Regions from separate parts of the Chryseobacterium indoltheticum genome, predicted to be linked through region 1. Evidence: riboswitches for the same ligand, from Rfam matches in the RefSeq annotation. Region 1 holds a riboswitch; the other holds the start of a gene.

Evidence for each region. Region 1 has a riboswitch for thiamine pyrophosphate ahead of thiM (hydroxyethylthiazole kinase). Riboswitches for the same ligand answer to the same signal wherever they lie in the genome.
Region 2: it holds a riboswitch for thiamine pyrophosphate, as region 1 does, so the genes downstream of both, thiS (sulfur carrier protein ThiS) here and thiM (hydroxyethylthiazole kinase) in region 1, are expected to answer to the same signal.

What each region holds. Positions count from the first base shown of each region.
Region 1 is NZ_CP033929.1:3,356,985-3,372,570, reverse strand. Features, by position in the region: gene EG358_RS15605 (helix-turn-helix domain-containing protein) at 44-1,162, opposite strand; gene tenA (thiaminase II) at 1,542-2,192, opposite strand; gene thiD (bifunctional hydroxymethylpyrimidine kinase/phosphomethylpyrimidine kinase) at 2,179-3,012, opposite strand; gene thiE (thiamine phosphate synthase) at 3,009-3,647, opposite strand; gene thiM (hydroxyethylthiazole kinase) at 3,644-4,441, opposite strand; TPP riboswitch at 4,503-4,595, opposite strand; gene EG358_RS15580 (response regulator) at 4,746-5,102, opposite strand; gene EG358_RS15575 (SusC/RagA family TonB-linked outer membrane protein) at 5,484-8,396, shown strand; gene EG358_RS15570 (RagB/SusD family nutrient uptake outer membrane protein) at 8,408-9,946, shown strand; gene EG358_RS15565 (DUF7674 family protein) at 10,074-10,472, opposite strand; gene EG358_RS15560 (nucleoid-associated protein) at 10,957-11,970, shown strand; gene EG358_RS15555 (ATP-binding protein) at 12,494-14,701, shown strand; gene EG358_RS15550 (biliverdin-producing heme oxygenase) at 14,711-15,262, shown strand; gene EG358_RS15545 (malate dehydrogenase) at 15,423-15,586, shown strand, end outside.
Region 2 is NZ_CP033929.1:78,214-93,799, reverse strand. Features, by position in the region: gene ccoN (cytochrome-c oxidase, cbb3-type subunit I) at 1-218, opposite strand, end outside; gene ccoS (cbb3-type cytochrome oxidase assembly protein CcoS) at 224-445, opposite strand; gene EG358_RS00435 (heavy metal translocating P-type ATPase) at 555-2,930, opposite strand; gene EG358_RS00430 (Crp/Fnr family transcriptional regulator) at 3,021-3,734, shown strand; gene panB (3-methyl-2-oxobutanoate hydroxymethyltransferase) at 3,793-4,608, shown strand; gene EG358_RS00420 (hypothetical protein) at 4,608-4,931, shown strand; gene EG358_RS00415 (RluA family pseudouridine synthase) at 4,937-5,614, shown strand; TPP riboswitch at 5,888-5,988, shown strand; gene thiS (sulfur carrier protein ThiS) at 6,046-6,252, shown strand; gene thiC (phosphomethylpyrimidine synthase ThiC) at 6,264-8,075, shown strand; gene EG358_RS00400 (thiamine phosphate synthase) at 8,072-8,656, shown strand; gene thiE (thiamine phosphate synthase) at 8,676-9,290, shown strand; gene EG358_RS00390 (thiazole synthase) at 9,287-10,063, shown strand; gene thiH (2-iminoacetate synthase ThiH) at 10,178-11,296, shown strand; gene EG358_RS00380 (HesA/MoeB/ThiF family protein) at 11,509-12,219, shown strand; gene EG358_RS00375 (outer membrane beta-barrel protein) at 12,395-14,518, opposite strand; gene EG358_RS00370 (TonB-dependent receptor domain-containing protein) at 14,574-15,586, opposite strand, start outside.

The sequences.
Region 1 (15,586 bases):
AGAGTAATAAATTAGAAAGTACGAGTAATTACAAACTTCTGTTTTATAATGCTTTACGATAAGAAGTTGGCGTGTTTCCGGTTTGTTTTTTAAAAGCTGTATTAAAAGAAGATTTCGAGTTAAAACCAACTTCATATAAGATTTCAAGAATGGTAACCTTCGATTTTGATGAATCTTTCAGAATTTGCATTGCATTTTCAATTCGGTACGTATTCACAAAATCATAAAAATGCTGCCCCAATTGATGATTAATTAAAACGGATAATTCGCGAACAGGAACATTGATTTCTTTTGAAATATCCTGAATCTTTAAATCCGGATTAAGAAAAGGTTTTTCATCAGTCATGTATTTTTTAAGCTTCAATAAATCTTCATTTAATATTTCCGGTTTTATTGTTTTTTCTTCCAAAGGAAAATCGGAAACGAGTTTCAATTTTGAATCAATATTTCTGAATAGCCCAGGATTATTGAGTGCTTTATACAAGTACCAGCAAGTGATAAAAGGCTGTAGCATGAGAATTCCTATCTTAATCCAATCAGAAATGTAGGGATAATCGGAAAATTTGAAAATGTTTTTGAAAATAACAATCACATAAAGAGCTGCCAAAACCCCGGTAAGCTGAAACAACCATTGATAAGAATTAAGATTTCCTCCTGAATTATTCTCCAGATAAAGTTTTTTTGCTCTTCTCAACAATAGAAAAACTGCCGTAAAATAAACCACAACCTGAATATGAAACAACCAATGAGTTAACTGCAACTCAATCATATTTTGGCGATTGATGATGAAATCGAGTTTCGAAGCAACATCTACACTATAAAAACGGGGAATAAGAGCAATATTTGAAACCAAAAATGGCAGTAAATGAATGAGATATTTGGGTTTCAGTTTAAAATCGGAATAGCAAACCGATAAAACATAAAGGTAAAAAATCGGAATTTGCAAAAAAGCCAATGTGGTTCTGAACATTCCCAGATTTGAAGGGCCTTCTGAAATTTGGCTAATAAATGGTTCGCTAATATCGACAGCGGAAATAATTAGAAAAAAAGCAAAGAGACGGTTGCTGATTTTGTGCTTTGTTTTAACGATGAGCATAAAAAACGCCAAAAAAAATGAAATGAACAGCGAGATGCCCGTTACAATATTTAATAAATTATCCATTCATCAGATTTCTTTTGGATTATATTTTTTTGTGCTGTAAATATAAATGAATTGCCAATAGATACCACATTCATATTTCCAAATTTTTATGAATAATAAGAATGGTTGAAACCAAGCTTTTATTTATTTGTAAACGCTGTAAATCTGAGTAAATTATTTTTTATATATAATAATTTTAACCTCAAAAGAAACAAAAGATGATAGATTGTTTTAGGCAATCAAAAGTTTACAAAATAGATGTTAATCATGCTTAGTTTTGCAAGCTTTTGAATTTCTCTTTTTTCAATCATTTCTTTTGATGCTTTTGTGGTAAATAAAAATATTTTAAAATCAATAAGCAGCTTTTTCACAGTTAATGCAGAAATCTTTATCCCCTTATTTAAATCCAGGTTTTATTATCATAAGCAGCTTCCCAAAAATAATATTCCATTCTGGATGAGGTTAAAAACGCTTCTGTCATTTTTTCTCTAATGGCAGGAGTTGTAGAAGCCGCCACCTCATCACATATGTTAATCGCCTGTTGCACTGCATCTGCAAATTCTTCACCGCCATACGTTTCAATCCATTTTTGGTAAGGATTATTTTCAGACTTTATGGTATTGTAAATGTGGTCACCTACTTTTTTATAAATCCAAAAACAGGGCAATACTGCTGCCATAGCTATTTCAACAGAATCGAGCGCAGCGGTACTCTTAAGAAAATGTACATAATGATGACAGACAGGCTGCATTGTACCTTTATCTTTTAAGCCAAAATCTTTAAAATAAGATTCATGAAGTGCGTTTTCGACTATAATTGCGTTTTCTGCATATTTCAGATATTGTAAGGTGTTGCTAATATCATGTGCTCTTGCTGCAATCAATGCCAATGCTCTTCCGAAATGTTCGAGATATAAAGAATCCTGCGCCATATAAAACTGAAATTTTTCTTTGGGAAGACTTCCATCTGCCAATTGGGCAACAAAAGGCATGGTAAGAATAGCTTGATACCGTTCTTCAGTTTTTTTCCAGGTTAATTCAGACCAATTCATTTTTAATTATTTTATGAGGATTAAAAAAGTGATTAAGAGGACCATTTCCTTTTCCGATGACAACATCTTTTCCGTTTTTAATAGCTTCAAAAACATATTCCTGCGCTAATTCAACCGAATTAAATAAATCTTCACCTCGTGCTATAAAAGCAGCAATTGCCGAAGAAAGAGTACAGCCGGAACCGTGAGTGTTATTTGTTTCAAATTTTATGGTTTCAAAAGTAGATTGTTTACCATTTTCTTCAAAAAATAACGAAGTGACGGTGGGAAATTCCTGATGACCACCTTTGAGAAGGATGTTTTTGCAGCCTGATCTTAAAATTTTTTCACCGGCAATCTGCATATCTTCTAAAGTTTTCACTTCCATTTGTGCCAATATTGAAGCTTCATCCATATTGGGGGTAATAATTTCTGCGATGGGAAATAATTGTTCAACGATAGTTTGAATGGTTTCCTCTTCAATCAATCGATGTCCACTGGTAGCAACCATAACAGGGTCAAATACAATGGGGATTTTTGGATATTTACTTAAAGTTTTCACAATGGTTTCAACCAATTGAGAATTATGCACCATTCCAATTTTTATGGCATCAGGGAAAATGTCGTCGAGTACAGTTTCTATTTGATCTGCAACAGCTTCCATAGAAACAGGATATATTTTTCTTACGCCCATTGTATTTTGAACCGGAAGTGCGGTAAGCACAGATGTTGCATAACATCCCAAAGCTGAAAATGTTTTGATATCTGCCTGTATTCCTGCGCCGCCACTGCCGTCAAAACCTGCAATCGTAAGAACGGTAGGATAAGTATATTTTTTCATTTCAATATTTCATTTTTAATTTCGTACGCTGCTTTTTCAGGATTTTGGGCACTGCAAATCGCAGATACAACAGCTAATGCATCTGCTCCTGCTTTTATAATGGAAGCTGCGTTTGACGAATTGATATTTCCGATGGCAACAAGTGGTTTTTCTGTAAGGGATCTTATTTTTTTTAAACCTTCCAATCCCCATTCTGTCACGGTGTCTTTTTTGGTGTCGGTGCTGAATATGGGACTGATGCCAAGATAATCTGACAATTCTGTGTTTACATTTTCAAGTTGGCTTAAATATTCAATTGAATATCCAATTATTTTATCTTTAAAAAACAATTCATTTCTGAGACTTGATGGAGATCTATCATTATTCCCGACATGAATTCCTGCCGAACCAATTTTTTCAGTAACCTCAAAATGATCATTAATAATAAGCGGAATATTATATTTATCGGTAATCTCTTTTAATGCAAATGCTTTTCGAAGAAAATCTTCTGTTGAGGTATTTTTTTCACGCAGCTGAATAATATCAACACCACCTAGAATCGATTTTTCTGCAACTTCAAGAAAGTTTTTTCCTAAACAATCTTTCTCTGAAATAACCAAATACAACTGATAAGGAAATGATGGTTTCAAGATCATTGTTTTACCATTTTTAAATGATTATAAAACTCATCTTCTGTAATATTGTACAGTTTATCAATGATATTGAGCTGTAAACTTCCGGGACCGGCACCTTGTTTAGCTGCTATTTCTCCAACTATTCCTAATAAACTCATTGCTGCAACGACTGCTTCGGTTTTGTTATCAATAACTCCGATAAAAGAACCAATCAGCGCAGTTGCAGTACAACCTAATCCGGTAACTTTGGTCATCATTGGATGGCCGTTTTTTAAATGGATTTCTTGATTATCACTCATGATAATATCGGTTTCACCTGAAATACAAACTATTGATTTGTGATTTTTGACCAATGTTTTGGCAGCTTCTACAGCTTCATTACTTTTGGCAGTGCTGTCGACTCCTTTTGTAATCGTTTTACTGGCTTTTGAAAGGGCAATAATTTCAGAAGCATTTCCTCTGATTACAGTTGGATTTAAATAAAGTATCTTGCTTAAAACCGAATCACGGTAAGATGTTGCTCCGGCTCCAACAGGATCTAATATCCAAGGTTTGTTTAATTCATTAGCTTTTGTTGCGGCCAAAAGCATTGCTTCTTCCCAATATTCATCAAGCGTACCAATATTAATGACCAATGAGTGAGAAATATTTACCATTTCTTCTACTTCAGATTTTGCATGAGCCATTATTGGTGATGCGCCAATTGCCAAAAGCGCATTTGCAGTGTTGTTCATCACAACATAATTGGTGATACTGTGAACAAGGGGAGAAGTATTTCGTACGTGAAGGATGCTGTTCCAAAGATTGTTTTCCATTCTAATATTTTTATCAATAAAAGCTTTAGGATAAAATCCGGAACAACAGTCAAAATCTGGATGATGACATATTGCTTTTCCCTACGTCGGTGTAAGCCGTATCAGGTTCAAAGGGACTCTCTCAATTCTTTTCAGAATACCCCTAAAGCGCAACACAAAAGTATTGAAAAATATTGATTTTGAATGAAAATATTGTCTATATTCTCAAAAATAACGCAGCTATTTCAAATTTTTCACTCTAAATAAAAAACACTCTGAAACAGATGCTTCAGAGTGTTTTATTTAAAGTATAGTTTTTAAAATATTATGCAGTTAGTTTTTCAATTTTTACAAGAACATCATCGATGTCAAACGGTTTAGAAATAAATTCATCAGCATTGCATGCATTGATTACATTTTCAGCTTTTGCATGAGCACTGATAATCATTACCGGAATTTTTGAAGTAGCTTCATCTTCTTTTATTTGATTGCAAAGATCGGTACCCGAACCATCAGGTAATCTTACATCCAATATAAAAACATCCGGAACAACCGATTGATCTCTATTGTTGAAGGCATCAACAGTAGCAAATGAACGTACGTCATAATTTTCGAATGACAGGAGCAATTGTAATGCATCTCTGATGCCTGTCTCATCTTCTACGATAAAAATTGTTTTCATACATCTTGCTTGGCAAAAACAAAGCCAACATTGAGATCTCGCTAAAATAATTTATCATAATATAGAATGAGAATTCAAAGTTTATGTAGATGAAATTGTTGAGCATACGCTTAAAATATTTCTTTATTTGAGTAATTGTTTTTAATTTTTTCTATTCCTGAATTTTTTTTAATTAAATAAGGTTGTTGATAATGAGTGGTTTGTGTGTATTTCTATAAGATGAGATTTGGGCAGGTAACAGCAGGATAGCTGAAATTTTCGATAAGTATACTTTTATAAAAATAAAAATATGAGAAATATCATGTCTTTCAGATTTAACTTTTCTCATGTTTAATTTAAATGAAAGTATAAAAGTAATAATTATTAATCACCAGCCACAAAATGAAGAAATCTATAATAACTCTTGGTATTTTACTAAGTACCACAAGTTTTATCTTCGCACAGGAAAAAGAAACCACGGGTAAGGCCTCGGATAGTACAAAATCCAGTAATAAAACGAAGGATATTGAGGAAGTAGTCGTTATCGCTTACGGTACACAAAAAAAAGGAGAGGTCACCGGATCTGTCGGAAAGGTGAGTACAGCGAGTTTCAAAGATCGTCCTATCGCACGAGTTGATCAGGCATTAACGGGTCAGATTGCGGGTGTTAAAACCCGTGCTACTTCAGGAAAACCGGGAGAACCTTTAGAAATCCGAGTGCGTGGTTCAGCTTCTATCGCAGCAAGCAATTCTCCTCTTTATGTAGTTGATGGAATGGTAGTAGAGGATATGGCGAATGTTTCTCCGGATGATGTGCAATCGATTGAAGTACTAAAGGATGCTGCATCAACAGCAATGTACGGATCACGAGGTTCTAATGGGATTGTTATTGTAACAACTAAAAAAGGAGTTTCAGGAAAACCATCATTCTCATTTTCTCAGTATTATGGTGTTCAAACCATCGAGAAAAAGCTTGACATCATGAACAGCGCAGAATGGATTGACTATGCAACCGAATCTATTAATAAAAGATGGGTTGCTTTATCTCCGGGGAATTCAGCTTCTGACAGCTATGCAGTGAGAGCAAATTATTTTAATCTGGCAAATACTACTGATTATAATCTGGCAAATATCACCTATATGGTCGATCCAAGATGGGGAACCAATCAAGTAGCAAATATCGACTGGCAGGATGCGTTTTATCGCCCGGCCGCCATTCAGAATTATCAGTTATCGGTGAGAGGGGGAAGCCAGAATGTAAAATATGCAATCTCGGCTGCGTATTTTGATCAGGAAGGTATGGCGCTAAATACAGGTTTTAACAGATTTAATTTGAGTGCAGTTATTGATGTAAATATTTCGGATAAATGGAAAGCCGGAATTACCTTGCGACCAAGTTATTCTCAAAGTTACGGCGCTGCGGTAGACGGAAAAGACAATGAAGCTCACAAAATGCTTTCTATGGTTCCAGTAGCAGAATTATCAGCTGGTCTTTATACCAATTTCTGGAAAAATACAAGATACAGATGGGCGGGTTCTACAGTAAGCCCGATTGGAACTTTAGAAAACACAACAAATGATACCAATGAATTCAGGTTATTGTCTAGCATGTACATGTCTTATGATATTTTACCGGGATTAAATTTCAAAATTTCGGGAGGTGCTACTAATAACTATAACATCAATACCGGTTACATACCAACCTTCAATTTAGTTACAAATATTCCGGGACAGGTAAGTATAGCGAGCAGAAGAACGGTTAATTATAACCGGTATTTAGGTGAAGCTTTATTAAATTATAAAAAGACCTTCGGAAGTCATAGTATCGCCGCTCTTGCCGGGTATAGTGCAGAAAATTACAGAATAACTTCGCAATACAACCGTAATAAAGGTTTTGCTAATGATGATTTGAAAACGTTTAATTTCACTCAGTCTGCATCAGTATTAAATTCAGAATATACGGCGTCAGAACAAATGCTGATTTCATTATTTGGTCGTGTAAATTATGATTACCAAAAGAAATATATGCTATTTGCAAGTATACGTAGAGATGGTTCTTCCAGATTTGGTTGGGATAATCTTTACGGAACTTTCGCAGCATTTGGTGGAGCTTGGAAAATGGATGAAGAAGAATTTCTTAAAGATAAATCCTGGCTGAGCAACTTAAAACTAAGATACAGCTGGGGCGAAAACGGGAATAATAACATTGGAGATTACCGGGCTTTTGGAACATTAGCCGGAGGTAATTATTCATTTGGCGGAGGCTTGTCAAACGGTTTAGTGCCAAGTACGATTCGAAATCCTAATCTGACCTGGGAGAAAACACAGTCTTCAGATTTTGGTTTTGAATTAGGACTATTCAACAGGATAGATTTTACGGCAGATTATTACATCAAAAAAACTAATGATCTTCTTTTGCAGCAACCAATTCCATACGTAACCGGTTATAATATCATGTGGAAGAATGTAGGCTCAGTTCAGAATAAAGGTTTAGAATTCGATCTTAGCACAAAAAATTTAACGGGAGCATTCAAATGGAACACTTCGGCAAATATTGCATTCAATAATAATAAAGTTTTGCAGTTAGGAAGCGACAATGCACCTATATATACGGGTTTTAGCAGCAGTACCAATATTATTAAAGTAGGCGAAGAGCTTAATTCATTTTATTTGTACGAAGCGATTGGTGTTTTGTCAACAGCAGATATCAATAATACAGGTGTGGCAAAAACAAATGGTGCTATTGCCGGAGATGTTAAATACAAAGATTTTAATGGGGATGGAAAAATTGACGAAAATGACCGTCATATCATCGGAAGCCCTACTCCTGATTATTATTGGGGTTTTACCAATACGTTTTCTTACAAAAACTTTGATCTTTCTGTGTTTTTTCAAGGCCAGAAAGGAGGATATAGTTATGCATTACTTGGGCGTGCAATCGATCGTACAGGAATGGGAACTACGACAAACGTGATGGGGAACTGGGCCAATCGTTGGCGTTCTGATGCAGATCCGGGAGACGGAAAAACACCAAGATTAGATGGTACTACAGGAAGCCTTTTGGATACAAGATGGTTATATGATGCCACTTACATCCAATTAAAGAACGTTACGTTAGGATATAATTTTGAGGAGGAATTAGCCCAAAAATTAAAAATTTCTAACCTTAGAGTTTATGTCAGTTTAGAAAATGTCTGGAGAAAAGATCATTATTATGGTGGCTACAACCCAGAATCTGTACAGTCAGACGGTACCGATTACGGAGCATATCCCAATGCGAAAGTATTTATGATGGGCTTAAACTTTAACTTCTAAATTTAAAAAAAATGAAAATTACTTATAAAAAAAATATACCCTTTCTACAATTTAACGTCAGAACTTTAGGTAAAGCCTTAATTTTTGGAGCCTTAGCATTAGGTACGGTTAGCTGTGAAGATGATTTAAGGCTCGAGCCGGAAAATAATATTACCCAAAACTCTTTTTACACCACAGAATTACAAATTCAGCAGGCATTGTCGGGAGTATATTCTGCAATGATTAATGCTTCATCAAGAGGCGGGTATGATGTTAATTTTTATTTATTGGCATCAGAAGTCCGTTCTAATAACTTTAATGCAATTTCTCAAAACGGAAATAGAGATTACTACGCCATCAACCGTTTTCAGGATACTTCTTCCACAGAAGAGATGGAAGTCCTTTGGGAAGATGCCTATCAACAGATTTCGTATGCCAACATGCTTTTATCAAGAATAGATGCCGTGCCTTTTGCAGATCCTGCAACAAAAGAACAATATCGTTCTGAAGCTCGTTTTCTGAGAGCGTATGCTTATTTTGAGCTGATGCGCAGTTTTGGGAAAGTTCCTTTAATAGATCATCCGGTGAGCCCGGAAGAGGCGGCTACCATTCCAAGAACAGATTTGGCAACGCTTTATAATTTCATTACTTCAGAAATTGAATCATCTATTGGAGGTCTAAAAAATGTCTACGATGCGGCTAATAAAGGAAGAATAACAAAATCGGCGGCTCATGCAATGTTAGGGAGAATTTATCTTACAGGTTCCGGTTATCCGCTCAATAACGGTGCGTATGTAGCAAAAGCGAAAGATCATTTATTTACAGTGATTCAGGGAGAAGGTCAGTTTGTTACATTTGCTCCGAATTATGCAGATTTATTTAAAAGTGCTAATGACAATAAGTATCATATTTTCGAAATTCAACACATCAGCGGCGGTTTGTCACAAGGTTCGTACTTGCCGAGTTATGTTTCGCCTAATTTCGGAGTGGCAGATCCTTTTTATAATCCACAAGGAAGTTTATTCAGTTCTGCGGAATTGGGTGTTTCGCAATCATTAATTGACACGTATGAACCAGGAGATTTAAGACTTCCGCTAACAATTAAAACAAGCTTCATCGCACAAAACGGACAGCCGGATCAGGCTAAATTTTTCGTAAAATTCCGTGAAAAAGGAATTGTTTTGACCAATCGTTATGACTGGCCGATCAACTTCCCGATTATACGTTATGCAGACGTTCTGTTGATGTATGCTGAGATTTTAAATAGTCAGGGAAATACAGCGGCAGCAGTTCCGTATTTAAACAGAATTCGCCAGAGAGCAGGCCTTGCTGGGGTTTCCACATCGATATCAGCTAACGATTTTACAACTGCGCTTCGCAAAGAGAGAAGAGTAGAGTTCGCCGGGGAGGGTGTTTATTGGCATGATTTGGTACGCTGGAATGCCGGAGTATCGGTTATCAATCAAGCTGCAGCACAGCTTAATTATAATTTTACCATTACTACCAACGATTATCTGTATCAGATTCCTTTGTCTCAGATTCAGGTTGCAGGATATGATCAGAATCCTTAAAAGGTATAATATAAGTTGATGATATTCGTAAGCTTTTTTGAATATGGATATCATCAGCATCAATTTCATAAAAATAGAAAATCCCGAAGCAATGTGCCCCGGGATTTTTCGTGATATATGATATGATTTAGTGTCTCTTGAATAGGATTTCATCCATTTTTACCTGCTTTACATAAATTCTTTGAAAGCTTACCGGCATATATTGATATAATATATTCCATTGATGGGTGTCGGTTTGTTTTTTAAAGCTTGTGAAAGATCTTACGAAAAGATTCTCAATAATCTGTTTTACAGTTTGTGTTCCGTTTACATATAGCCAGCCCATCATTTTGATGTTGTGGTTTACAATATTAATCTTCGATTCCTGCAAAAGGTTTTTCATGTGATTAATAGTTGCCTGAATTGCTCCTGCAAAATTATTCTGTGCTGAAAGTTGCACTATTTCTTGTTGTAATGTAGGATAGAATACTTTTAAATGCTCAATTGCTCCATCTTCATTAATTACTTTCTTCTCAATATTCTTCATTTTAAATATTTTTCAAAACATTCTTGTATTAGCCAAAACTGTACCAATTTCTTCTGTGTAATATTAAAAAATTGCTTTTTGTATGAATTTTATTTTAATGTTTATCTGTTAACAAATCATTTACTAATGCCTGTTTCATGTGCTTTTTATTTCTTTGTTTAGTGATTAAAAATGTAACGAGTTGATTTTTAATGTAATTAATTGAGATTGGTTTTTATTGTTTTGTAATGAATCATTTAAATGACGATGCTGAAATTTATTTTAAATTTTTATATAATTTACCCATACTGTATTTTGCATATATCTTCAATTGACTGATCATTTATGTTTTTGTATTTCTTTGCTAAATGAAATCGAATATTCGATGAAGTCAAATGTCATAGCATAACGAGTCGTAATTTTATTTTTCGGAATTAAAGAAAAGAGAGATTTATTCCGTTTTAATTTTCAGAATAAATATATTTGCAGTCCATAAAAATCAGAGATGTTTACAAAAATAGTAGTCCACAGAGTCGGAAATAAAATCAACGGAGAATCACTTATACTTTCACAGGAAGAGCTTCAGCTCGATGAAGGTACGGTAGAGCTGCTGGAGAATTATTTTTTAGGCTCTTTTAAAACTGAAGAAACCTACCAATTCTACAGCGATTCTTATTTGGTAAACAATCCGGTTTTCAGTTCCGTGTCTGAGATTTTTGATGATAAAGCCAAGTTTCTTTGGGAGGCAGAGAATATTGCTAAGCATCTTTTCGAAGCTGCAGAAAATCCAAGAGTTCAGGGCGGAGAATTGTTTATTGTTTTCTTTGAAGACGAAAGAGAAAGCGAGGAAAGAGTAGACAAAATCGGAATCTTTAAAACCGAAAAAAGAGATTCTTTCTTAAAAATATTCCCCAAAAATGAAACTTTTGAGATTGAAAAAGATCAGGGAATCAGTTTGTCTAAAATTGATAAAGCCGCTTTAATTTACAATAACAATAAAGAAAGTGGATATGTACTTTCCGTGGTTGATAACAACAAAAACGGAGATATGTATTACTGGTTTGAAGATTTTTTAAAGGTAAAACAGCGTGATGATGAGTATTTCCACACGCAGGAAGCTTTAATGGTTTACAAAGACTATATCACAAAACAGCTTCCTCAGGAATTTGAAGTTTCAAGAGCAGATCAGGCTGACTTTTTGAACCAGTCTATTAATTTTTTCAAGGAGAAAGAAGAATTTAAGCTGGATGAGTTTGCTGCTGAAGTACTGAAAGACGAGCATGTAATCGAAAGTTTTAACAATTATAAAACCGATTACGAACAGGAAATGCAGATCAATATTGCTGAAGAATTCCCGATCAGTGAAGCGGCGGTGAAAAAGACGCAGCGACATTTCAAAAGTATAATTAAATTAGATAAAAATTTTCACATCTACATTCATGGAGATCGAAAAATGCTTGAGCAAGGGCAGGATGAGAAAGGGAAATTTTATATGCTTTATTTTGATAAAGAAGTATAGAGATCACTTAAGATAAATTTCGAATAGTTAATGAAAAATTCGGGACCAACTTTGCCGTCCTGTAAAAACAATGGATTTTTTTTGAACCGGAAATTCGCTACGGAATTATTGAACATCAAACATCAATAATGATATTAAAATAAACCTCTTCCGTTAAAACCCACAAATGATATACAATCTCCGACAATTGTTCCGATAAAAAATTTAGATTGTCTGAAAGAATATTTCACAGATTAATATGCTCGATTCCTTAAGATAAAAACATGTTTATCTCTTGAAAACCAATGGTCTAAGGCAGAAGTAAAAGAGGTGAAATAAATGATATATATTATAAATTATTTTTGTAATGTTAATAAATTTGCTAATAATTATGAGTTATGATTAGATTTTAATTAATTAAATTCTATTTTTATTTTAATAAATCATAATTCTTGTTAATTATTAAGGAGAAGTTTAACCTTACATACCACACGAATGTTATATAGGATATTATTTAGTTATCTTTGATCTTTATTAGCATATTATGAATTTTGTTGAATGTCATGATGAGCCCATTCATATTCCTGGCTATATACAAAGTTTTGGATATTTAATTGGCATCGAGACAACTTCCCTTACCATTACCTTCTTCAGCGAAAATATCGCAGATGTTTTCAAAGTAGAACGCAGTGAAGATCTTTTTGGAAAAAAGCTTTCGCAGTTTCCTGAGGTTTTTAAAACCGTGATCGATTCTGATATTTTTAAAGATGCAGGATTTCTTTCAAAAAGAGAAAATGAAACTTATTTCGACAAAATTGTAATCAACGACAAACAATATCACTTTTCGGTTTTCAGAGCAAATGATTATATTTTTCTGGAGTTTGAGGCGGTTATTGAAAACCCTCTTAAGCGTATTACCAATAAATATGATAATTTTTATATCATTGATAACGAACAGGGGATTTGGGATCAACTCCTCAATACTATTTTTAATATTATAAATTATGACCGGATCATGGTCTATAAATTTATGAATGACGGTTCCGGAAAAGTAATTTCAGAAAAAACAAACAGTCATCTGGAAAGCTATTTAGGACTTCATTATCCCGAACACGACATTCCGAGACAAGCCCGTGAACTCTACAAAAAGAAAAGAAAAAGAATATTTTCTAATGTTCATACCGAGCCTGTTCGTATTCTCAGTCGCGAAGAAAGAAATATAGATCTTACCTTTGCAGCTTGCAGAGCAATGTCGCCTATACATGGGCAATACATCAAAAATTCAGGAGCTTCATCAAGTTTCAGCATTTCGATTATCATTGATGATCAATTGTGGGGATTGGTGACCTGCCAAAATTCTGAACCGAAACATATCGATCTCGAAGATCGTGTGCAGGCAGGCATTTTCACTGTTTTGGCATCTAACGCTTATTCGTCTTTTAAATCTAAAAAAGAATTAGAATATAGAATAGATCTGAACGAAAGATTATCTGCTCTAAAATCTGAATTTTTGGAATACGGTACTTTATTCGATTCTTTGGATTTTAATAAATCGCAGCTTAGACTTATGCCAAAAGCTGACGGATTGGCAATTATTTCAGACAATGATATTGTAACCGACGGAGCTACCCCAGATCGGGAAATCATCAATAAAATTGTAGGATGGGCCTATGAAAATACCTCAGATAATGTCTTTATAAGCAATCGTTTTCTGAAAGATTACGGCAAAGAGCTGGGGCTGAATTCTGATGCAGCAGGAATTATTATATATTTTATTGAAAGAAGTAAAAAAGAGATTTTAATCTGGTTCAGAAAAGAGTTTGATGAACATATCAGCTGGGCAGGAAATCCCGAAAAAAAGGTTAATACTTTCTCAAAAAACGGGGAAGAGATGACAACGGTTTCGCCAAGAGAATCTTTTAAGGTTTTTATTGAAAATATAAAAGGAAAATCAAAAAGATGGAGTTCCAAAAACCAAATTGCTGTACATCTTATTCGGGATCTTATTTTTGAAACTTCTCACAAACAGTATATTACCATAAAAAAGCTAAATGATCAGCTGAAAAAAGTGAATGAAGAACTAGACAGTTTTTCGTACACCATTTCACACGATTTGGGAACTCCGCTTACTGTGATGAAACTCAATGCGCAGATGCTGCTCAACAGCTTGGGAGATATAGATGAGAAAGATAAAAATAAAATAAAATCTATCATTGGTGAGATCGATAATATGGCAGAGATGATGCAGAATGTGCTTCAGCTGAGCCGCGCAAAACACAGCGAAATAAAGCTTGAGACCATCGAAACCAATCAGACCATTCAGAAAATTACGGAAAATGCAAAGATTATGTACGACAGCCGTAAAAGTATGGTGGTAATTAAAGAATGTCCGGAAGTTCTGGCCGATAAAACAATGTTACATCAGGTATTTTTGAATATAATCAATAATGCCGTAAAATATTCATCGGATCAGGAACAGCCTATTATCGAAATAGAAGGTACCGAAGCCGGCGATAAAATTATCTATCGTATAAAAGACAACGGCATCGGAATTCCGGAAGAAAATAAACATAAAATGTTCAAAATTTTCAACCGTATGGATAATGCCAAAAAGTTTAAAGGAAATGGAGTAGGCCTTTCGATCGTTCACAGGATAATGAACAGGCTCGGCGGAAATGTAGATTATGAAAGCACTAAAGATGGTACTTGCTTTATTTTAACGTTTCAAAAACCTAAATTTGTGAAACTTTAAAACAAAAATATGGTATCTGAATATCTAAAAAAAAATACAGCGGAGTATCACGATGCAGCTGAAAAGCTTTTTAATTCTGAGAAAATTTTTAATAAAACTTTCAGCTTAGAAGATTATAAAAAAATTATCAATACCAATTATTTGATGCTTCTTCACAGCGAAGACAAAATATTCAATAATCTTTGTGAAAACTTTTCAGAAAAACTTCAGTTAAACAAAAGGGTAAAACTTCCATTAATTGAAAGAGATTTAGCAAGCTTAGCTTTAGAAAACCAAACTGCTTCTCATGATTTTGAATTGGCAAATGAGCATGAAGCTTTAGGAGCAATGTATGTAATTGAAGGATCTACTTTGGGTGGAAATGTGATTGCAAAACAACTTTCTAAAACTGAAGGTTTTGATGATGTAACTTTCAACTTTTTCGGATGCTATCAGGAAAATACAGGTCCAATGTGGAAAAACTTTAAAGAAGTTCTGGATACTGAAGTTACCGAAGAAAACTACAGCGACGTACTATCCGGAGCCAAAAAATTATATACGTTTTTACTAAACGTTAATTAATTTTCTTAAATAATAATTAAAATTCCCGAAAGATTGCTCAATTTTTCGGGAATTTGTACATTTGGGAAGCAAAAATTAAACTAACAAAATAAATAATAAAAAAGTATTATGAAACTGTAAAGTTCCATAATGCCAATTAAAAACAATAAATCAATATATTATGAAAGTAACTGTAGTAGGTGCAGGCGCTGTAGGTGCAAGTTGTGCAGAATACATCGCAATGAAAGACTTCTGTTCAGAAGTAGTTTTAGTAGATATCAAAGAAGGTTTTGCTGAAGGAAAAGCAATGGACTTGATGCAGACTGCATCTTTGAACGGATTTGA
Region 2 (15,586 bases), 980 kb from region 1:
AACGCACCGTTGGTATTAATTAACCCTTGTATGTTTCCTGATGCAAGACTGTTGATTGTTGTATCGTCAGTTCCAAACAAAAACTCAGGAAGCTCAGGATAGAAAAGCATCAATGCTGCCGTAAGTCCAAATACGAAACCTATAATTCCAAAAACTATGGTCGCGTATAGGAATGCACGAACAATACTGTTGTCATAACTAAACTTTTGTGTCTCCATATTAACTATTCACTTTTTTCTTCAAATTTATTATTATCTCCTTTTTCCTTATCGTTTTTGTTGCCAGGTTCTTCTTTTTCCTTTACTTCACCGGAATCAAAAAGTATTCGTACAGCTGGAGACTCGTCGTCCTCAAACTGCCCTTTTCTGGCGAAAACTATAAATACGACCAGAAAAACTACAGCCAAAGAAACGCTGCATAAGATCATTAAATATAGAATATCCATTTGACAACAAAATTAACCTATTTTCGGGGTTCAAAATTAGTGAAAAATAATGACAATTATCACGAAATACGGGCTTTCTCTAATTTAAAATCAGTCTAAATAAGGGCTTTTAAGGCTGTTTTTTGAAATACTTCCTTCCGAGAATCCAGGTAGAAATCGTGGTGAATGAAATGACGGTAATCGAACTTGCAGGCATAATTAAAGCTGCAAATAATGGGCTCATATTTCCGGTTACAGCAAAGGTTAAACCTACAACATTGTATAGGAAACTAATAAGAAAGGTGAGTTTTACGATGGTAATTGAGCCTTTACAAACATTCAGATAATGGTCGAGCTGCGATACTTTTTCTCCGTTCATGATGACGTCTGAAGATGGCGTAAAGCTGTTGCTGTCGTCGGAAATTGCGATTCCTACGTTGCTTTGTTTTAAAGCTCCGGCATCGTTTAATCCGTCACCAAGCATGATAACTTTTAATCCTTTATCCTGAAGCTCTTTGATGTAATTCAACTTATCTTCAGGGTTTTGGTTGAAAGCCATCGAGCTGTAATTCGGAATGATCTCTTTAAGCTGATTTTCTTCAGAAGCATTATCACCGCTCAAAATAAAGATTTTATAATTGGTCAGTTTTGTAAACAGATTTCTAAGATTTTCCCGGTATTCATTTTTAAAAATAAATTTTCCGATAAACTCATTGTTTTTGCTGATGTAAACTGCGGTTTCAAGATTTTTCGACTCTTGATTGTTATATTTTGCAGAACCTATTTTGTAAATATTTCCTCGTACGCTCGCTTCGTATCCTTTTCCTGAGATTTCCTCAAAGTTGTCAACAGGGAAATAGTCATCTTGTACTTCCAAAAATTCATACAGAGATTTTGAAAGCGGATGATTTGAGTTTTTGACTAAACTTTTAATATTTAATAAATCAAATTCCTGAATTTCAGAACCTTCGTATCTGATGTTTGATTTTTTTCGGTGTGTAATCGTTCCGGTTTTGTCGAAAACTAAAGCGTCAACTTTTGCAATTTTCTCAATCGTTATTGTGTCTTTTACATAAAATTTATTTCGACCTAAAATTCTCATAATGTGACCGAAAGTAAATGGAGAAGACAATGCTAAAGCGCAAGGACAAGCGATAATCAAAACGGCAGAGATAACCTGGAACATTGTTTCCAAATCAATAAAATACCAATAAATTCCGGCAACAAGTGCGATTCCTAAAATAATGAAGGTAAAATATTTACTAATTTCATTGATTAAGGTGTCAAGTCCGGTCTCATGTTTTTTGAAAGCTTCTTTATTCCAAAGCTGGGTAAGATAACTTTGATCAACGTTTTTAATAACTTCAAGTTCGAGAGATGAGCCAATTTGTTTTCCTCCGGCAAAGATTTTATCACCTGGATTTTTAGAAATGCTTTCGCTTTCGCCTGTAATAAAACTGTTGTCTATATTACCGTTTCCGCTAATCAAAATAGCATCAACCGGAATGATTTCGTGATTTCTTACTAAAATTCTATCACCGATTTTAATCTCTGAAAGTAAAATGTTTTCCTGTTTTCCGTTAAAATCAACTTTAGTTACAGCAATTGGATAAAACGATTTGTAATCTCTGTCGTAAGAAAGCGAACTGTACGTTCTTTTCTGGAAAATTTTCCCTAAAAGCATAAAAAAAAGAAGTCCGCACAGGGTGTCAAAATATCCTGGACCGTAATCGGTAGCGATTTCGTAAATACTTCTTCCAAACAGAACAAAAATCCCCAACACAATGGGTACATCAATATTGACGATCTTGTTTTTTAGACCATACCAAGCAGATTTATAATAGTCTGATGCAGAATAAAACACAACCGGAACAGCAAGTAAAAACATTAAGATTCTGAATAAACCTTTGTAATGTTCCATCCAGTAATCTTCTCCGCCAATATATTCCGGAAACGCCAAAAACATTCCGTTACCAAAAGCAAATCCGGCGATTGCCAGTTTTATAAGTAGAGATTTGTCAAGATTATCTTCATTCTTGTCAACCGTCTCAAGGTTGATTGCGGGTTTGTAGCCAAGATTGGTTAAGAATTTAGCTAAATCGCTTAATTTTAATTCGTTATGGTTAAAAGAAATCTGCAGGGTCTTCCTTGTAAAGTTAACCTGAGAATAGTGGATGTCTTTATGTAAAGTGTGTAGGCTTTCTAATAGCCAAATGCAAGAAGAACAGTGGATTACCGGAATTCTGAACGTGACAAGACTTGTATTGCCTTCAGAAAAATCTGTAATTCTGTCAAAAATTTCCTTGGTGTCGAGATAGTCAAATTGAGAAGAGTTTTCTTCAGGCCTGATTCCTGCTTTTTTGTTTAATTCGTAAAAATTACTGAGATTATTGGTGTTCAGAATTTCATAAACAGATTTACAGCCTGTACAGCAGAAAATTTTTTCGTCAAAAGAAATTCTTTCCTTTTCTATCCCTTGTCCGCAATGAAAACAGTTCTCGCTCACCTTCATAAATTATTGACTTACAAAATTATAACATTTTTTTTTGTTTATAGAGTTTAAATGTTCTATTTTTGTGATAAATGTCATATTACAATGTCGCAGGAACAACAGATTGCTATTGAAGAAAGATTCGCGAGGGTTTTTAATGATAAATCCTTTAAAGAAAGACTTTCCAATACTGATTATGAAAGATATATCAACGCAAAAAAGAAACTCGTTTTTCAAAAACACGATATCGTCTTTGACGATGGCGAAACTCCCAAAGGGGTTTACGTAATAGAAAAAGGGGCTGCTAAATTGTCCAAATCAGGATCTTTTGGTAAAGATCAAATTCTTAGATTTATAAAAGAAGGTGATATTATAGGATATCGTGCATTGTTGTGTGGAGAAAATTTTCAAGCAAAGGCTGAAGCAATGACGGATGTTGAATGCACATTCTTACCTGCAGATATTTTTATGGACTTATTAGAAGTAGATCCACAGTTATCTTTTGTGATGCTTCAGAAAATATCTTACGAATTGGGAGAATCTTCCAATACCATTACTTTCCTTGCGCAGAAAACGGTAAGAGAAAGACTGGCAGAAATCCTTATTCTTTTAGAACAAAAGTTAGGAACTGATCCTGAAGGTTTCATCAAAATTTCTTTGACAAGAGAAGAAATTGCCAATATCATCGGAACGGCTACCGAAAGTGCTATCCGATTGATCTCCGAGTTTAAAGGGGACAGTCTCATCGAAGTAGACGGCAGAAACATCAAAATTCTCAACCACGATAAATTAATGAAACTAGGACACGTAGTTTTGTAAATTCAAATATCTAAGTCGGCGGAAGCTGACTTTTTAACTTAAAACAATCATATACATTATGTCTGTTCATTCCGAAATTAAAAGAGTTACTACAGAAACTTTGCGAAAAATGAAATTCGACAAAGAGAAAATAACAATGCTTACCGCTTACGATTTTACAACGGCAAAGATGGTCGATGCCGGTGGGGTTGATACCATTCTTATCGGTGACTCTGCAGCGAATGTAATGGCGGGTTTTGAAACTACACTTCCTATTACATTGGATCAGATGATTTATCACACTCAAAGTGTGGTAAGAGGCGTAGAAAGAGCATTGGTAATTGCTGATCTACCTTTCGGAACCTACCAAAGTAATCCTGATATTGCATTAGAATCTGCAGTTAGAATGATGAAAGAAGGAGGTGCTCATGCGATTAAAATTGAAGGTGGAAAAGAAATTTCGAAATCGATTAAAAAAATAATCAACGCCGGAATTCCTATTATGGGACATTTGGGATTAACGCCGCAGTCTATTTATCAGTTTGGAACGTATAAAGTGAGAGCTAAAGAAGAAGCTGAAGCTGAAAAATTGATCAACGATGCAAAATTGCTTGAAGAATTGGGCTGTTTTGGAGTTGTTCTTGAGAAAATTCCAGCAAATTTGGCAAAAAGAGTGACGGAAAGTATCTCGATTCCAACAATCGGAATTGGAGCCGGAGCTCACTGTGACGGACAGGTTTTGGTGTATCATGATATGGTGGGAATGAATAAAGGTTTCTCTCCAAAATTCTTAAGAAGATACCTCGATTTATATACAGAAATAACAGGAGCAGTTTCTCAATACGTAAAAGATGTGAAAAATGCTGATTTCCCTAACCAAAATGAAAGCTATTAATGAAAAGTAATTTACAGGCAACACAAGGAATTTTATCAATTTTAGCAATCATTTGTTTAGCAGCGGGTTGGTTTAAAATTTTCCCGGATAATATTAACTATCTTCTTTCGGCAAGATTATTTTATATTTTAATTGGAATCAGTTTTATCGTTCAGGGAAGAATGTTGATGCATACCAAGTTTATGTATCCTATGTACGCTGCGGCAGGTTTGTGTATCATCGGCGCATTTTTACCAATCGATTCAAGTCTTAACGTCATAAAAACGATTGGTCTTTTAGGCGGAGTGGTTATTTCTTTTGTGAGCAGATCACAGAATCGTTAGTTTATATGGAAGAGCAGATTGTTTTTGAGGATAATCATCTTTTAGTTATCAATAAAAAAGTAGGGCAGCTCGTTCAGGGCGATAAAACCGGCGACGAACCTTTACTTGATTCTATTAAAGATTTCATCAAAAAAAGAGATAATAAACCCGGAAATGTTTTTCTGGGTTTGGTACATCGTATCGATCGCCCAACTTCTGGTTTGGTGATTTATGCTAAAACTTCAAAAGCGCTTTCAAGATTGACTCAAATGGTGAAAAACCGTGAAATTAAGAAAACGTATTGGGCGGTTGTTGCTAAAGAAATGATTCCTCAAAGCCAAAGATTGGTTCATTATCTTCAGAAAAACGAAAAAAATAATAAAGCAATTGTCTTCACAAAAGTGACCGAAGGGGCAAAAGAAGCAATTCTTACCTACAATATTATTAAAACTCTGGATAATTACCTTCTTTTGGAAATTGACTTGGAAACCGGTAGACATCATCAAATCAGGGCACAGTTATCAAAAACCGGAGTTCCTATTAAAGGTGATTTAAAATATGGTGCGCCCCGTTCAAATCCTGATGGAGGAATTAATCTTCACGCCAGAAAACTTCAGTTTATACATCCTGTTACAAAGGAGGAGGTAACAATCGTTGCCCCCGTTCCGCAGAATGACGCAATCTGGAGAGCTTGTGAAGAGTAAATATTTAAATAATATAAAATTAGAAAATGGAAACTGGAGATCATCTTGTTTCCATTTTTTTTTGTATTGAAATTATCTTAATTATGGACTTGCAGAATATTTCATTTCACTTATAAGCATGAATGCACGAATATTATTACGTTAAAGATGAAAAAACATTCGTGTATTCGTGGCAAAAATATTTTCAAGCATTTAAAGCTTCCAAGCTTAATCTTCTAAACTTCCATCTCCTTCAAAAAATTTTGCCCATTTTAAAAAAATGTCTAACTTCGCTCCCAACTTTAGGGGTGTCTGTTGACAAAACAGGCTGAGACTTTACCCTTTGAACCTGATTTCTAGATCATACTAGCGTAGGAAAAAGTGAGATGACTTTGCTGTACATTCTATTGTACAATGATGGGCATTCCTAAAGTATATTTAAAAATTTAGGAATGGAGCTCACAATCAATCACACACTAAGAAATTTTGATATACTTCCCAAAACGCTGGAAGCACTTATCGCTATGGAATTACCTGAAAAGAAAAAAGGAATTGCCGTAGCGCTCAACAATCGTATTATTCCGCAGTCATTCTGGGCGGAAACTATTCTCAACAACCAAGATTCAATTTTAATTATCACTGCTACTCAAGGCGGTTAAAAAATATTTTTATGGCTCATAAAATCACACGTTCGCCGTTTCCGAACTCAAAAAAAATCTATGTTGAAGGGAAAATTCACCCAATCAATGTAGCGATGCGCGAAATACATCTAAGTCCGACAAAATTAACCAACGGAAATTTAGAAGAAAATCTTCCTGTCACCATTTACGATACTTCAGGACCTTACACCGATGAAAATTTTGAAATTAATATCGAAAAAGGACTTCCAAGAATTAGAGAACAATGGATTTTGGATAGAAATGACGTCGAAGTTTTAGACAGAATTACCTCAGAATACGGAAAAGCCCGTCTTGCCAATTCAAAATTAGACGAACTGCGTTTTTCGTATAACCATCAGCCAAAAGTTTCCAGAGAAGGAAAAGAGGTTACCCAATTGTATTATGCAAAACAGGGGATTATCACTGCTGAAATGGAATATATTGCCATTAGAGAAAATCAACGAATCGAGCAATTAGATTCTGTTTCAAAAGAGATGGCTTTTCAACATCAGGGAAATAGTTTTGGCGCAAGAACTCCGAAAAGCAAGATCACTCCAGAATTTGTAAGAGACGAAATTGCAGCCGGAAGAGCGATTATTCCCAATAATATTAATCATCCCGAAAGCGAACCGATGATTATCGGGCGAAATTTTTTAGTTAAAATTAATGCCAACATCGGAAATAGTGCTGTTTCATCGAGCATTGAAGAAGAGGTAGAAAAAGCAGTTTGGGCTTGCAGATGGGGAGCCGATACAATTATGGATCTGTCAACCGGAAAAAACATTCACGAAACCAGAGAATGGATCATCAGAAACAGTCCGGTTCCGATTGGTACCGTTCCGATCTATCAGGCATTAGAAAAAGTAAAAGGAGTTGCAGAAGATTTAACCTGGGAAATTTTTAAAGATACGTTGATCGAACAGGCAGAACAGGGAGTTTCTTATTTCACGATTCATGCCGGAGTTTTGTTGAGATATATTCATTTGACCGCAAAACGTGTGACGGGAATTGTTTCCAGAGGTGGTTCTATCATGGCAAAATGGTGTTTGTTCCATCATAAAGAAAACTTTTTATATACTCATTTTGAAGAGATTTGCGAGATCATGAAGAAATATGACGTTGCTTTTTCTTTAGGCGACGGTCTTCGGCCGGGTTCAATTGCTGATGCGAATGATGAAGCACAGTTTGCCGAATTGGAAACTTTAGGTGAACTGACAAAAATTGCCTGGAAGCACAATGTACAGGTGATGATTGAAGGTCCGGGACACGTTCCGATGCACATGATCAAAGAGAATATGGATAAGCAATTGGAGGTATGTGATGAAGCACCGTTTTACACATTAGGCCCTTTAACGACGGATATTGCACCGGGATACGATCACATCACTTCAGGAATTGGTGCAGCTATGATTGGCTGGTTTGGTTGCGCGATGTTGTGTTATGTGACCCCGAAAGAACATTTGGGACTTCCCAATAAAGAAGATGTAAAAGTTGGAGTTATTACCTATAAACTAGCTGCTCATGCTGCAGATTTGGCGAAAGGTCATCCAGGTTCTCAATACAGAGACAACGCTTTAAGCAAGGCGAGATTCGAATTCCGTTGGGAAGATCAGTTCAATCTTTCTCTTGATCCGGATACGGCAAGATCTTATCATGATGAAACGCTTCCTGCAGACGGAGCAAAAATTGCGCATTTCTGCTCAATGTGCGGACCAAAATTCTGTTCAATGAAAATCACGCAGGAAATTCGTGAATCTGCAGAAAAAGGAATGTTTGATAAATCGCAGGAGTTCATCGAAAAAGGGAAAGAAATTTATATATGATTATCGTCATCACTCCCGAAGAAGTTGTTCAAAATGAAACTGAGATTATTAATGAATTATTTCAGGAAGGTTTGAATTTACTTCACATCAGAAAACCTTTTATCAATTCAGAAGAAATGACGGATTTTATTCAAAAGATAGATTCAAAATTTCATCAAAAATTAGTTTTGCACAGTCATTATGATTTAGCGAAAGATTTTAATATTTCAAGATTTAATTTCAGGGAAGTTGACAGACAAAACGGTTTGTTTCAATCTTTCACAGATAAAATAATTTCAACGTCTGTTCATGATATTGAAACTTTTAATCTATTAAGTGAAGATTGGGAGTATGCTTTTATCAGTCCGGTTTTTCCAAGTATTTCGAAAAAAGGATATGGTGAAAATTCGAATATTTTGAATGATATTAAAAAACGAGATCATCAAAATGTACAACTGATTGCTTTAGGAGGAATTAATGAAAATAATATCAAAGAAGTTTTTGAAAGTGAAGTAGATGGAGTGGCTTTGTTAGGAGCAATCTGGGGAAATGATGAACCTTTAGGTGTTTTCAAAAAATGCAGACAGAATGTAATTTATTAAGATTTATTCAAATTTAAAAATGGAAAAGCTACAATATATTTCTCAAGGTTTTACAAAAGCCGAACAGGAAATAAATATAAAGAAAGCCTTAGATGGCGGCATAAAATGGATTCAGGTTCGCTGGAAGAATGCACCAGAATATGAATTTATCAGGCTTTGTGAAAATTCAAAAAAACTTTGCGCAGATAATCGATCTGTTTGTATCATCAATGACTATGTTCAGATTGCAAAAGATATCGATGCAGACGGTGTTCATTTAGGTTTAAAAGATACTTCGATTGATATTGCAAGACAGATTTTAGGAGAAAATAAAATTATCGGTGGAACGGCAAATTCCATTTCTGATGTTTTGCAAAGAATGAATGAATCATGTGATTACATCGGTTTGGGACCTTTACGATTTACTTCAACTAAAGAACAGCTAAGTCCGATTTTGGGTTTTGAAGGATATCAAAAAATTATTCAGACTTTAAAAGAAAAATCATTAGCAATACCAAAGATATTCGCCATTGGCGGAGTGGTTTTGGAAGACATCCCACTCTTACAACAAATCGGAATTTATGGAGTTGCTGTTTCGGGGCAAATCACCAATCAACCTTCTATTACCAAAGAATTTAAAACAGTTTTACAATGAACAATCAACCGTTAATTATAGCAGACAGAACTTTTGAATCGAGATTATTTTTAGGAACCGGAAAATTCGGAAATCTTTCAGAAATGACCGATTCTATCATCGCTTCGGGAAGTGAACTGGTGACAATGGCTTTAAAAAGAATCGATTCGCAATCTTCAGAAGATGACTTGTTCAATGCTTTAAAACCTACAAAATCTCACCTTTTACCAAATACTTCGGGAGCAAGAACTGCTAAAGAAGCGGTTTTGGCAGCGCAATTGGCAAGAGAAGCCTTGGAAACCAACTGGGTGAAATTAGAAATTCATCCTGATCCAAAATATTTGTTACCTGATCCGATTGAAACATTGTATGCAACGGAAGAATTGGCAAAATTAGGATTTATCGTGATGCCTTACATTCATGCCGATCCGGTTTTGTGCAAACGTTTGGAAGATGCAGGAACAGCTGTTGTAATGCCTTTGGGAGCGCCGATCGGGACGAATAAAGGTTTAAGAACTTTAGATTTTTTAGAAATTATTATCGCCCAAAGCAATGTTCCTGTTGTTGTTGATGCCGGAATTGGCGCACCTTCTGATGCCGCAAAAGCAATGGAAATGGGAGCTGATGCGGTTTTGGTAAATACTGCAATTGCTGTTGCGAGAGATCCTGTAAATATGGCATTGGCTTTTAAAGAAGGCGTAATTGCGGGAAGAAGAGCTTTTGAATCTGGTTTGGGAGCTATTGGAAATCATGCGCAAGCATCAAGTCCGTTGACTTCTTTTTTGTTTGATTAAACTATGATTTTGCATAAGAATTAGAAAGTCCTAACGGGACGATTTAATAAAGGATAGGATAAAATCCTATCAATAAATAATAGACAACGCGTCATTTGGATTAAACCGAATATTATGAAAAGTTTTAAAGATTTTTTTGAAAAATATCAATGGGATGAAGTGAAAGTAAAACTTGAAAAAGTGACATTGTCTGATGTGGAAAACAGTCTTCAAAAAAAAAATAAAACGATAGAAGATTTTCTGAACTTTCTCTCACCGGTTGCTGCTCAGAAATTAGAAGTAATGGCAATAATGACGCAACAACTCACTCAAAAACGATTCGGGAAAACGATCCAGTTATATTCACCGTTGTACCTGAGTAATGAATGTCAGAATATTTGTACATACTGTGGTTTTAGTTTAGATAATTCCATTAAAAGAAAAACACTTTCTGATACCGAATTGATGATTGAAGCGACAGTTTTAAAATCAATGGGAGTAAATCATGTATTGCTGGTAAGCGGAGAAGCAAATAAAACAGTTGGAATTGATTATTTTCTGAATGCTGTCCGTTTGTTGAAATCCCATTTTGTAAATATTTCGATTGAAGTTCAACCTTTGTTGGAGGAAGAGTACCGAAAGCTTCATGAAGCGAGTGTCAATGCTGTTTTGGTTTATCAGGAAACCTATCATCAGGAAGTTTACAAAGAATATCACCCTAAAGGAAAAAAATCAAATTTCAATTTTCGTTTGGAAACACCTGACAGAATTGGAAAAGCTGGAATTCATAAAATGGGATTAGGCGTTTTGCTTGGTCTGGAAGATTGGCGGGTTGATAGTTTTTTCAATGCACTTCACATCGATTATCTTCAAAAACAATATTGGAAAAGTAGATATTCAGTTTCATTTCCGAGATTAAGACCTGCAGAAGGAATTATTGAGCCTAATTTCATGATGTCAGATAAAGATCTACTTCAATTAATCTGTGCGTACCGAATTTGGAATGAAGACTTAGAGATTTCCATTTCAACCAGAGAAAACGAAAAATTTAGAGATCATATCATTTCTTTGGGTGCAACAGCGATGAGTGCAGCTTCAAAAACAAATCCAGGAGGTTATGCGGTTGATAAAGAGTCTTTAGAACAATTTGAAACCAGTGACGAAAGAAGTATGGATGAAATTAAAAATATTATTAAAAAAGCAGGATATGATCCAATCATGAAAGATTGGGATTCTGTGTATAGTGGGGTTTAAAGGTTGAAATTTTAAACAATCTAAAAATAAAAACTCTATCAGAAATATAACGAACGTCACTTCGAGTAGATTTTGCAAAAAATCGTATCGAGAAGTTTTGTTTAATGAAAGTTCTCGATACATTTTTCTCCATTCCATTACGAAAAACAGTCGAACTGAGGGTGAGGCTAAAAACAAATCTCGAACAACCTGATTCAAATAAAATCAAAAAAATGAAAAACGAAGATATTTTCTCAAGATACAGCCGACAGATTTTTATTGAACAAATCGGGTTAGAAGGTCAGCGAAAAATAATGAATGCTAAAGTTTTGGTAATTGGAGCAGGAGGTTTAGGAAGTCCGGTCATTCAATATTTGGCTGCGGCGGGAGTTGGAACTTTGGGCGTTGCAGATTTTGATGAGGTTGAATTGCACAATTTAAACCGACAAATCATTCATAAGGAAAGTTCTGTAGGAAAATCAAAAGTGAAAAGTGCAGAAGAGTTTGTGAAAAATCTTAATCATCAGGTCAATTTTATAGGGTTTGAAAGTAAAATAGATCACTCAAATGCTGAAGAAATTATTTCTCAGTTTGATATGATTATTGACGGTTCTGATAATTTTAAAACGAGATATTTAGTTAATGATACTTGTGTAAAGCTTAGAAAACCTTTAGTTTACGGGAGCATTCTAGGTTTTTCCGGACAGGTTGCAATTTTTAATTATAAAGGAAGTAAGAATTTAAGAGATATTTTCCCGGAACCTCCTTTTGATGAAGATCTTCCCGATTGCGACAGTCTTGGTGTTTTAGGAGTGCTGCCGGGGATTGTAGGAAGCATGATGGCAAACCAAGCTCTGAAAATAATAACGGATTTACAATTAAATTTAAATCAAATCACATTAATCGACACTTTAAACTGGAGATTCCAGACAATTGATTTTTAAACCTAAATCTCACAAGTTAAAATTTCCCTCCTTTGAAGGGTGGAGAAAATTAAAAGAATTTTTGACGGGGTGGTTTTACTATTGTCAATTTTAAAAGTGAATAGTTTTTTTAAATAAATTAGGCATAATAAAAAACGGACTAAAGCCCGTTTCTATTGATAAATATTATATTTAATTATTGTCCTTGCTGCAGAATTCCACCATTGCTGTCGCTTTGATTGGTTGTTTTAATCATATTCGGATCTTCTTTTGCCAGCTTATTTTTGGTTGGGATTTTATAATTCACCGTAATTCCGAAACTTCTGCTGTCGAATTTGTTTGAAGTAAATACTTTTCCGTCTAAAGAATTTGCCACAATGACACTTTTATTCTGATTAAAAATATCTCTCGCATACAACGAAAGATTAAGACGGTCGGCCATAAATTTTTTAGATATCGTCAAATCAAAAGCATTGTTTAAAGGTTTTTCAATTTGAAAATAATAGAAATTTCCTCCTTTTGGGATCACATTATAATTTGCCTGAAGTCTGATGTCTTTTGGAAGAATAAACTGTCCCATTAAGCTGAAAATCCAGAATCCTTTTGTCTTTATATCTGGCATTTCCTGAACCTGATAACCTGTATAAACATAGAGTAAATTCATTTTATCAGGATTCACATTAAACTTCATCAGCTCGCTGAAAGGTGTTGTAAACAACATAAACGGAATTGGCATTCCAAAGTTAAAGTTATGCGTTCTGATGCTGTTCACCTGTACCTGCTCATTCTTGATCACATTGTTTTCTCTGGAAACTTTCTGTACAATCTGATCTTTTACCCAGCTTGTATTATAGCCGATATAAGCATAATCAAATGCGCTGATTTTAATTTCAGCATTGTCGAAAATAGTAGGTTGTAAGTTTGGGTTACCGCTAGACGTAACTGTTTCTGTTATAAGAGTATTGTTATTTGGATTTAAGAGCGAAACACTTGGCAGAGTAATTTTTTTGTTGTAATTGACATTAACGAAAAGCTGTTTCATTACATTATACTGCACACTTGCATTTGGAAAAACTTTAAACTTTTTGAATGGATTTAAATTGCTTTCCTTTAAAATGCCTTTATCATAGAATCGTGTAATTCCCGTGATATCATAGTTTTCGGCTCTAGCTCCCGCAATGAAATCAAACTTTTTCAAAGTTGCCTGAAACTCCAAGTAGGCAGAAGTGGTTTGTCTTGTGTAATCGAGATTAATAAGACTTCCATTTTTCGTCTCAAAATTTTGCTGATCATACAATCCTCCAAAACTCATCTTTCCTTCGTCTAAAATTTTCAGAGGTTGAGAATAATCAATTCTGAAATTATATAGATTAAATAGAGAAGAGTTGTTTAATGATTGAGCTCCAAACTGGTTAAATTCTGAATCACTGTTGGTGTAAATGGCTTTAAAATCAAGTTTCTTATTTTTATCCTCAAATTTTTTCTGATACGTTGCCGCAACTTCCTGTCTCAAACCATTATTATTTGTATAATTAGATGTTGACGTATTATTTAAAAAATTGTCACTTGTAACATCTGCATTTCCGTTGTTGTGATTGATGTCGTAGTTTAGTAATAATCTGTCTTTTCCGAGTTCAAAAGTGAAAGCAGAATTCATATAATACGTGCGCCCTAAAGAATTGGAGTGATTTCTGGTAAGCGCATCCAATTCCGAAAGCGATAAACTTTCACGGTAATATTGACCTAAGTTCACCTGCCACCCAAACCATTTGTTTCTTGAGTTTAAAGCGATTGAATTATTAAATCTGCTTCTGTATTTATCATAGCTTGAAAAGCGGTAACCTCCGTTGTAAACTGCAGTCAGATAATTTTTTGCTGATTTGCTTGTAATGATATTTAAAATAGCACCTCCGGAAGTTGCAGGAAATTCGGCACCCGGTTGTGTAATGATTTCGATTCTTTCAACAGAGTTTGCGGGCATTCCTTCCAAGAAAGCATTCAGTTCGTTACTTGAAATATTCAGTGGTCTTCCATCCATATAGACATCCAGAGGTTTTCCTTGGTACATCATTCCCACCATATCAGAAACTACTAAACCCGGAAGTTTTTTCACTCCTTCCATCAACGAGCCTGAATTTAAGCTTGGCTGCTCAGAAAAGTCAAAAATTGTACGGTCGGCTTTTTGTTCAACGGCCTTTTTAGTTTTAGTAATAACGACACCTTCAATTTCTTTTTCTTTGGTTTCTTTATTATCTTTGGTTTCCTGTGCAAAACCTAAAATTGAACCTAAAATTGAGAGAGTAAATAAAGTTTTCTTCATGATGTGAGTAAATCTAATCAGTTAGACGATAGAAAATCTTATTTGTTACAAAATTTTATTGTGCTCTGTCTTTTTCCTCAAAACTAATGCTTTTTATACTCCTTTTCTTTTTGTTGTTTCCTAATGTGTAGTTGATGTTTAAACGGAAACTTCTTCCGTCCCAATAATTATTAAAATGTTGGCTGTTATCTTTGAAATACATATCACCACGATATTTCTGAGCAAAAATATTAGTGACGGTTGCATTAATCTGTAACTGTTTTTCCATTAATGAAACTTTTATTCCGGAGGTAAGATTAGAAAAATTATGAAAATAGGAATTGACATTTTTATAAGGTAAATCCTGACTATAATTTAGAAAAAAGAAAACTGTTTTGTTTTTATTGATGGTGAATGTATTATTGATCGAATAACTAATCGAATGCCCTTTCTGAGTTTCAGCTTCGATATTAAATACTTTCGAATCGGTAGAAGATCCGTTCAGTGAAAGACTTGTTTCCCAAAATTTGAACAATTTATCTGTATAAGAAGCATTAAAACCGTAAAAATTATTGTTGTAATAATTAAGATAAGTCCCAATCTGTGAAAGTCCATCGATTAAAGCAACTTGCCCGAAACCATTTTTAAGTTTCAAATAATAAATACTTGCAGAAAATTTACTGTTGTAAGTATATCCCAATTCCAGGTTATTAATATATGAAGGAGTCAACAAAGGGTTTCCTGAAGAATAGGAGTAAGGATTTTCATACCACCTGAAAGGATTAAGATTGCTCATACTCGGTCGGTTGATTCTTCTTGAATAAGAAAGGCTGAAGACATTTTTATCTTTTTTATAAGAAACAAAAGCCGATGGAAACCACTGTCCGTAATTGTATTTGTTTTCTAAGTTTGTTGACGGAGTAAAGCTTTGCGCCTGAGTATTTTCATAACGAAGCCCAGCTTTGGTTTCCCAGTGTTCCCCAAAACTTTTGGCATAACTAAAATAAGCAGCGTAGTTTTCTTCACGATATTCAAATAAATTGGCTCTTTGGAAATCTGGAATATGCTGATCGTTGATGATATTAAAAT